Regions from separate parts of the Allofournierella massiliensis genome, predicted to be linked through region 1. Evidence: predicted binding sites of a transcription regulator. Region 1 holds the regulator's gene; the other holds the start of a gene.
The links. The regulator NrdR, encoded in region 1, represses ribonucleotide reductase genes. The targets are predictions, from matches to a motif close to CACNANATNTNGTG.
Positions count from the first base shown of each region.

Region 2: ACESYO_RS10380 (anaerobic ribonucleoside triphosphate reductase) is a predicted target of NrdR. The motif match lies at 2,659-2,672, and genes of this name have one in related genera.

Region 1 covers NZ_CAXSWZ010000024.1:43,850-48,269, forward strand. The annotation lists gene ACESYO_RS12320 (GerAB/ArcD/ProY family transporter) at 1-55, opposite strand, end outside; gene ACESYO_RS12325 (spore germination protein) at 36-1,505, opposite strand; gene ACESYO_RS12330 (DUF421 domain-containing protein) at 1,597-2,271, shown strand; gene ACESYO_RS12335 (DUF4363 family protein) at 2,268-2,636, shown strand; gene nrdR (transcriptional regulator NrdR) at 2,616-3,089, opposite strand; gene ACESYO_RS12345 (aminotransferase class I/II-fold pyridoxal phosphate-dependent enzyme) at 3,194-4,420, opposite strand, start outside.
Region 2 covers NZ_CAXSWZ010000018.1:6,311-10,730, reverse strand. The annotation lists gene ACESYO_RS10395 (glycosyltransferase family 8 protein) at 1-302, shown strand, start outside; gene ACESYO_RS10390 (lipopolysaccharide biosynthesis protein) at 386-1,813, opposite strand; gene ACESYO_RS10385 (M48 family metallopeptidase) at 1,957-2,505, opposite strand; gene ACESYO_RS10380 (anaerobic ribonucleoside triphosphate reductase) at 2,779-4,420, shown strand, end outside.

The DNA of each region.
Region 1 (4,420 bases):
CAGCAGCCAGTTGGACGGGAGCAATTGCGGACTGTTTATTCTGTGCCATCTGCATTTCCTCCCGGTAAATCGTTTACGGAAAAGGGATGGCGGGCCAGCTGCTTCCAATTGGTGCGAAGCACCCCGTCTCGAACCGCTCCGCTTTCCCACGGGATGAGAGGCGCCGTATAGGGCAGGCCAAAGGAGTTCATTCCGCAGATGCTGGTAAGCATTATAAAAAGAAGAGCCAGAATACCGAAGGGACCAAATAAACCTCCAGCAAAGACAAACAGGATGCGGAGCACGGTGGCCGGTTCATACAGAGAAGGAATCACAAACATGGAGATTGTGGTCAGCGCTGCGGTGATTACAATGGGAGTGCTCAAGATTCCGGCCTTCACCGCTGCATCTCCCACAATGATGGCTGCCACAAGACTTACGCTGTGACCAATGGGATGAGGCAGCCGCAAACCTGCTTCCCGTACGATCTCCAGCAAAACAATAACCAGCACCATCTCAAGGAACAGTGGCAATGGTGTGGCTGCTTCTGCGGCTGCGATTTTGTACAGCAGCTGCGGAGGAAACAGCTCCGGCGTATATTCTGCAACGGAAACAAACACGCCGGGCAAAAGCACTGCAAGAAAGAAAGCGCCGTATTTGATCATGCGGATAAAGCTGGCAAAATAGGCTTTCGTGGAGTAATCGTCCAGACTTTGAAAGTGTTCACTGAAAAAATACGGGATTATCATGGCAAAGGGGCTGCCGTTTACAAGAATTATTATTTTCCCCTCGCAGAGTTTGGCGCAGGCTGTGGCCGGGCGTTCCGTATACCCTGCCTGCTGAAAAAAGCTGAACCCGCCCCGCTGCAAAAAAGGCACAAGGTAGCTGGAGTCAAACAGCACGGGAAGTTTTGCCTTGCTTAGCCGGCCGCGGATCTGCTTTACCAGTTCCTCAGGCGCCAGAGAGCGATCGTAAACCAGTGCCACCTCTGTGGCAGTCCGCTCACCACAAATCATTGTTTCCACCGTGAGCGTTTCGGTGCGGATCAGGCGACGCAGCAGGCTGATGTTGATGCGCAGCAGATCGCTGAAGCCTTCCCGGGAGCCCCGCACATTCCCTTCTCCGGAGGGCTCCTGAATGGATCGGAACTGCATGTTCTGAGTGGAAAGCACCACTGCTTTACAGCATCCGTCAATCAGAATCACTGTGGTGCCGGCGGTGAGCTGCGTGCGCAGCTGATCCACGGTTTCCACGCAGGAATTTTCCAGCGGCAGGTCGGTTTGAGACTGCATGTAATGAAACAGCTCCAGACCGCTTTCCGGCTGAAACTCACTTTTGCTCAGCATGTCCAACACCACCACCCACAAACGTTCAATGGTGGAAAGGCCCTCGAACATACAAAGACAACATGGAATCCCCAGAATCCGGACTGGCTTTGTATACAGATCAATCGAGTTGCCAAACCTCTGTTTCAGCAACTCGATATTTTGCTGAAGTTGCGGCTTCAATGTTTCTTCCGTTTGCATCGGCGTCACCTCCGGGGCTTAGTATGCCCCAAATGACCGCATTGCAAACCGAAAAGGCAGTGAGACGATTCAAAGAGACGGAGGATAAGGAATGCTGATTCTGATGCTGCGAACCCTGATGGTTTATCTGCTCATTCTGTTGGCCATGCGCCTGATGGGAAAACGTCAGCTGGGAGAATTACAGCCCGCCGAGCTTGTTTCCACCATTCTGATCTCCAACCTTGCGTCCATCTCCATCGAGTCGCCGGAGCTGCCACTTACTGCCAGCCTTGTTCCTGTGTTTTTGATTGTGGCACTGGAACTTTTCCTCTCCGGGCTGTGTTTCTGCCGGCCCAAAGCAGCACGATTGCTGTTCGGCTCCCCTGTCACCGTGATTCGAGACGGAAAGATCTGCCGCGAAACTCTGCGATCGCTGCGGTTTGGGACCGGGGACCTTCTGGAAGCCTTGCGCGGTAAGGATGTATTTGACCCGGCACAGGTAAGCTGGGCGGTGGTGGAGACCAACGGCAGCATCAGCATTTGCAAAACAGAGGACGGCGATCCCTTTATTCCGGTAATTGCGGATGGACAGCTTCTGAAGGGGGCACTTCCGCTCTGCAGGAAGGACGCCCAATGGCTGGAGTTCCTTCTCCGGAAAGAAAAATGCACTCGGGAACAGGTACTGCTTCTTCTGGTACGGGCCGGAGGCGAATACAGATTGATTCCAAAAGAAAACAGCCCCCTGCCGCAAAAGCGAATCAGAGGGCTGTGGAAAGGACAGAAATGAAACGGTTGCGGGCAGCCGCAATGATTCTTGCGGCATTGTGTTTGCTCACACTCATCGGTCAGCGTCTGGTATCGGATTCCCTCGATTCGCTGGATAAGGGGCTTGCACGGGTGGAAAGCCTTTGCATCTGTGGAGAGTATCCGCAAGCACGGGAGCAAATCCGATATATGACACAGAGCTATCAAAAGCAGCAGGCAGTACTTGCCGTGTTTATTCGAAAAGATCAGCTCCATGAACTGGAAAGTGCGCTGTATGGCCTGAACGCCTATGCACACCCGGACTATCTGCAGGATCTTCTCTGCGAAACGGGAAAACTGAAATCTCAGCTGAACGGTGTGCGCCGATTATTTTTCGGGCTGCTCTGAACGCTTGCTGAGCATTTCCTTAAGCTCATTCATGAAGGTGTTCAAATCAGAGAACTGCCGGTAAACCGAAGCAAAGCGTACGTACGCCACTTCATCAACCTTCTTCAGCTCTTCCATGGCAAGCTCACCAATATGAATGGAGGTGACTTCGCGCTCATAGCTGTTCAGAAGGGACTGCTCGATGTTATCCACCGCCCGCTCCAGCATCTCATAGCTGACCGGGCGTTTTTCGCAGGCTCGAAGCATGCCACCCAGGAGCTTCTGCCGATCGAACACCTGGCGGGAACGATCCTTTTTGATGACCATCAAAGGCACGGTTTCCACGATTTCATAAGTTGTAAAACGCTTGCCGCAGCGCAGGCATTCCCGTCGGCGGCGGATTTTCTCGCCGTCCTCCGTGGGGCGGGAATCAATGACCTTGGATTCCAGTTCGCCGCAGTAAGGGCACTTCATATGGGGTCCTCCTTTGATGAACGGCCGGGCCGTATTATCCCGCACCGCAGTTTAAGATTCCGTTATTATAGCACAGATTCGCCTGCCGTTGCAATTGGTTTTTGTTATGCCTGCAACAGTTTTTCCAGACTGGCCAGACGAACACTGACACAAAGCAGCTGGCTGGCCTGATCCAGTTCGGCCACCGTGGGATACGAGGGAGCGATGCGGAGGTGATGATCCTGCGGGTCGTTGCCGTAGGGATAAGCCGAACCAGCAGGAGTGAGAATCACACCGGCTTCCTTGCACAGCTGAACCACGCGCTTTGCGCAGCCATCCATCACATACAGGCTGATGAAATATCCGCCTTTGGGGCTGGTCCAGCGGGCAATGGCCCCGCAGGGAGTTAGCTGGCAAGCAAAGGCTTCCTTGAGCAGTTCAAATTTGGGTTCCAGAATAGCACGATGTTTTTCCATGTGTGCCAATACGCCCGCCTTGTTTTTCAAAAAGCTCACATGGCGCATCTGATTCATCTTGTCGGCACTGATGGCCATGGGAGCCATCTGGGTGAGGATGTGGCGAATATTGGCCTCACTGGCGGCCAGCGCGGCAACACCAGCTCCGGGGAAGGTCATTTTGCTGGTGGAGCATACCAGCAGAGGACGATCCTTCGTGCCATACTTTTTGCACTCGGTCAGGATATCGGGTACGGAGCAATGCTCATCGGTAAGATGATGCACACAGTATGCGTTATCCCAGATGATCTTAAAATCCGGCGCACCGGTTTTCATGCTGGCAAGCCGGCGTACCGTTTCCGCGCTGTAAATATAGCCATCCGGATTGGAATACAGCGGCACACACCAGATGCCCTTCACGCTGGGATCAGCGGCAAGCTGCTCCACCAGATCCATGTCCGGGCCATCCTCTTTCATGGGGATGGGCAGCATTTCGAAGCCGAAATACTCCGTAATGGCAAAGTGACGGTCATAGCCGGGTACAGGACACAGGAATTTAAGCTTTTCCTCGGTGCGCCAGGGGTGGTCGCTGTCCGCAAAGCCGACCCGCCAGCCCAGATCGATCATATAATACATGAGTGTGAGCGAGGAATTGCCACCCACGATGACTTCATTTTCCTCCACATCCATCAGCTCGGCAAAGAAACGGCGGGCCTGGGGCATACCGGCAAGCAAACCGTAGTTACGGGAATCCTCGCCATTTTCCCCAATGTACTGATTCTGGCTGAGCAGCTCGTTGGAAAGCTCCAACTGCTCGGCACAGGGTTTCCCGCGGGACATATCCAGTTTCAGCCCCTTTGCCTGATAGCTCTGATACTGTGCCAGAACCGCCTCGTA
Region 2 (4,420 bases), on a different contig from region 1:
TGTTCGACTTCACCCGCCGCCACGCCCGGGAGCTGCTGTTCCCAGATCAGGATCTGCTGAACATGCTGTACGGCAGTCTGGTGCTGCCGCTGGACGACGCGGTGTGGAACTACGACGCCCGCAATTTCAACAACTACTATCTGCGCAGCGGCGGCGACTGCGATATGGACTGGGTATTCGCCCACACCTCCGTTTTGCACTTCTGCGGCAAGGCCAAGCCCTGGAAGCCGGGCTACCGGCGGCGCTTTGGCCCTTTGTACCGGCACTACATGCGCCTGACCCAGCTGGCCATGCCGGACTGAACCGACCATAAAAAGACCGCCCCCGGGCCTGTGTGAAAAACACATGGGCCGGGGGCGGTTTTTGTTTGTCGTTCTGTGGCTGCTTATGCCTGCTTGCGGGGGGCGCGGCGGCGCAGCAGCTGGCGCAGCATGCCCAGAATGCCCTGCAGATTGAACAGGCAGATCACCGCGGTGAGCAGGGTGCACCAGACCGGCCAGCCCGGAATCTGGCGCAGCATGAGCACCGTTTCCACCCCGATCAGCACGCAGTTGATGGTCAGGCGCAGGGGCGCGAAGCTCATGTGCATCAGGCCGCGGGTGTTGATGGCACGCAGCACAAACACGATGACATAGCTGATCAGGCTGGCCAGCGTTGCGCCGTTGGGGCCCATCAGGGGAATCAGCGCCCAGTTCAGTGCGCAGTTGGCGATGGCGCCCGCCAGCATGGTGTACAGCGAAAGGGTGCTGCGCTTTTCCACCATGTAAACGCTGTTCAAAAACTGGTTGAAGCAGTTGAACAGGGTGGCCAGCGTGAGCATGGGCACAAACTGCCATGCGTCGTAGAAGTTGGCCTTGAACATGAACATCAGCGGGCGGCACAGAAGGATGATGCCGCTGCAGCAGCAGAACAGCAGCGCCTGATAGATGCCGAACACCCGGCTGAAAAAGGCGGCGCGGCCCTTTTCCTCGGTCACGGCGGAAAGCTGCCAGGCCTCATAGAAGATGGTGCCCAGCACCGTGAGGATGGTGGGCAGGAAATAGCCCACGCCCAGCAGGCCGGTCCAGTATTCGCCGCTCTGGCCCTGGTAGCCCTCGCACATGGCCTGCACGAAGAACAGGTCGCTGGCGTTGATCACCCAGAAGCTGATCTGAGCCGGCACCATGGGCAGCGCGTAGCGCATCATGCGGCCCCACAGCTCCCTGTTGAAGCTCTTCACATGCAGATACCGGCGCAGCCCCGCCACCAGAAATACGAACAGAGCGCTCAGCGCGTCGCTGCAGATGATGGCCAGAATGTAGCCGGAGGCGCCCATGCCCATGCCGGACAAAAACAGGATCATGAAGCCCAGGTTGGTGGCGCTGCACAAAACGCCGTCCACCGCCACCAGCCGGTTCAGCTGGCGGCTGCGCACAAACTGGGTGCACAGGGTACGCAGGCAGCTCACCAGCACATGCACATACAAAAGCAGCGCATAGTCGCTGAACAGCGGGATCAGCCGCAGCACCGGATAGCAGATGAGCATCAGCGCAAAGCCCAGGCCGATGGTCACAAGGCCGTTTGTAAACACCTGGCTTTTGCTGTTGGTCTTTTCCAGACCGAAACGGATGATGGCGAAGCTCACGCCCATGCTCACCAGCGGGATCAGCAGCGAACCGATCTGCTGCACCAGCTTGGTGATGCCCACCTCGTCCACCTCGCCCATGGCAAAGGTGATGTAGGGTTGTAAGATAATGCTGAGCAGCTTGGAGGAAAAGTTGCTGACGGCAAACAGCATGGTGTTGCTCATCAGCTTTTTGTATTTGTTTTCCACGCCCGGCGGCCCTCCTTGTTTTCTTTTATTCTATTATATATACAATTATATGGTCCGCAGATTTTCTTCGGACGAACCTATATTATAGCGCCTGTGGGCAAAAAAGTCCACGGAATCCGCTTTTGGAGTGCCGCGCCCCTGCCCTATCCCTGGCGCAAAAGCGCCCGGCGGGCTTTCCAGTCCGGCAGAAAGCGCTCCACCAGCGCCCAGAATTCCTTCTGATGATTGGGGTGCACAAAGTGGCAGTATTCATGCACGATCACATATTCCACCGCCGCGGCGGGCTGCAGCGCCAGCCGGGAGGCCAGCGTGATGCGTTTTTTCGCCACGTCGCACACGCCCCAGCGGCTGGTCATGTCCCGCACGCGCAGCTCGGGCGGCTGGCCGCCCAGCACCCCGGCAAAGGCCGGATACACCCGCCGGCTGACCGGCTCGAACAGCGCAAGGCACTCCTCCTTCGAGGGGGGCGGGCAGTCCGCCTGCTTTCGGGCGGCCCGGGCCACCTGCTGCTTTGCGGCGATCACCCAGCCCATCCGCTGGGCCACAAAGGCATCCGCCTGGTCGGCGCTCACCCGCAGCGGCACGCTCACCGCCACCGTGCCGTCCCGCCGCACCCGCAGGTTCAGATTCTTCACCTTTTTTCGAACAAGTTCATATTCCAGCCCCGCCACCCGGCGAATTTGGCCTGCCATCTTGGTTTTCCACCCCCTGGCAAAGTTTTCCGACCATTTTATTGTATCACAACATTCTGCGGTTTGGCTCGTCAAGCCATCATATCTCACAAATTTTCCCCGAAAAGCTTGGGCGTTCTTGGGCCTTATCGGCATCGGGAATCTATTGACTTCTACTATATCTAGTGCAATAATAGTAATCGCGGCCGAATCACCCCAAAATACAGATGGTAGTTCTTTACGCTCTGTATTTTTTTGCCGCACCAAAGTAACAGTTGCATGAGGAGAATCGCCATGATCAAAAGTGTAATTAAGCGCGACGGCCGTGTGGTGCTCTACGATCAGAGCAAGATCACCGCCGCCATTATGAAGGCGCTGGAAGCCGCCCAGGAAGGGGATGCCGCCGAAGCCGACCGCATTGCCGCCCGTGCTGCCCGCCAGCTGGAGATGGATTGCGGCGAGGAGTCTCCCCAGATTGAGCAGATTCAGGACGCGGTGGAAACCGCGCTGATGGAGACCGGCCACGACGCGGCCGCCAAGCAGTACATTCTGTACCGGGCAAACCGCACCCGCATCCGCGAGGCGAACACCAGCCTGATGAAAACCATCGACGAGATCACCAATGTGGACGCCCGCGCCAGCGACATGAAGCGCGACAACGCCAACATCGACGGCAACACCGCCATGGGCAGCATGCTGCAGATCGGCACCGCCGGCGCCAAGGCCTATAACGCGGCGTATCTGCTGCGCCCGGAGCAGGCCAAGGCCTACCGGGAGGGCGACATCCACATCCATGACTTTGATTTTTATTCTCTGACCACCACCTGCTGCCAGATCGATATTCTGCGCCTGTTCCACGGCGGGTTCTCCACCGGCCACGGTTTTTTGCGCGAGCCCAACAGCATCGGCAGCTATGCGGCACTGGCGGCCATTGCCATCCAGTCCAACCAGAACGACCAGCACGGCGGCCAGAGCATTCCGAACTTTGATTACGGCATGGCCGAGGGCGTGGGCAAGACCTTTGCCCGGGCCTACCGCAAAAAGCTGGCCGAAAGCCTGGAGGACGTGCTGGAGACCGAGAACGAGGCCGACTTTGTGAACCAGATGGTGGACAAAGCCGTTACCAAGCTGGACCAGCAGCCCCGCCTGGAGACCAATGCGGAGGAATTCGACCGCATTGTGGCCGACGCGCTGATTGCCAGCGGCCGTGTGGATGAGCACACCGCCCGCCGTCTGGTGGCCACCGCCCGCCGCCGCGCCTGGAAGCAGACCGACCGGGATACCTACCAGGCCATGGAGGGCTTTGTGCATAACCTGAACACCATGCACAGCCGCGCCGGCGCGCAGACCCCCTTCAGCAGCATCAACTACGGCACCGACACCACCCCCGAGGGCCGGATGGTGATCCGCAACATTCTGATGGCGGAGGACGCGGGCTTGGGCCACGGCGAGACCCCCATCTTCCCCATTCACATCTTCAAGGTCAAAGAGGGCGTGAACTACAACGAGGGCGACCCCAACTACGACCTGTTCAAGCTGAGCATGAAGGTGAGCGCCAAGCGGCTGTTCCCCAACTATGTGTTCCTGGACGCACCCTTCAACCTGCAGTACTATGTGCCCGGCCGGCCCGAGACCGAGGTGGCCACCATGGGCTGCCGCACCCGCGTGATGGGCAACGTCTACGACCCGGAGCGCCAGATCAGCTACAGCCGCGGCAACCTGAGCTTCACCTCCATCAACCTGCCCCGTCTGGCAATTCTGGCCGACCACGACGAGAAGAAGTTCTACGAGAGCCTGGACGCCATGATGGAGCTGGTGGCAAACCAGCTGCTGGACCGGTTCGAGATTCAGGCTGCCAAGCGCGTTTACAACTTCCCCTTCCTGATGGGTCAGGGCGTATGGCTGGATTCCGACCAGCTGGGCCCCGCCGACGAGG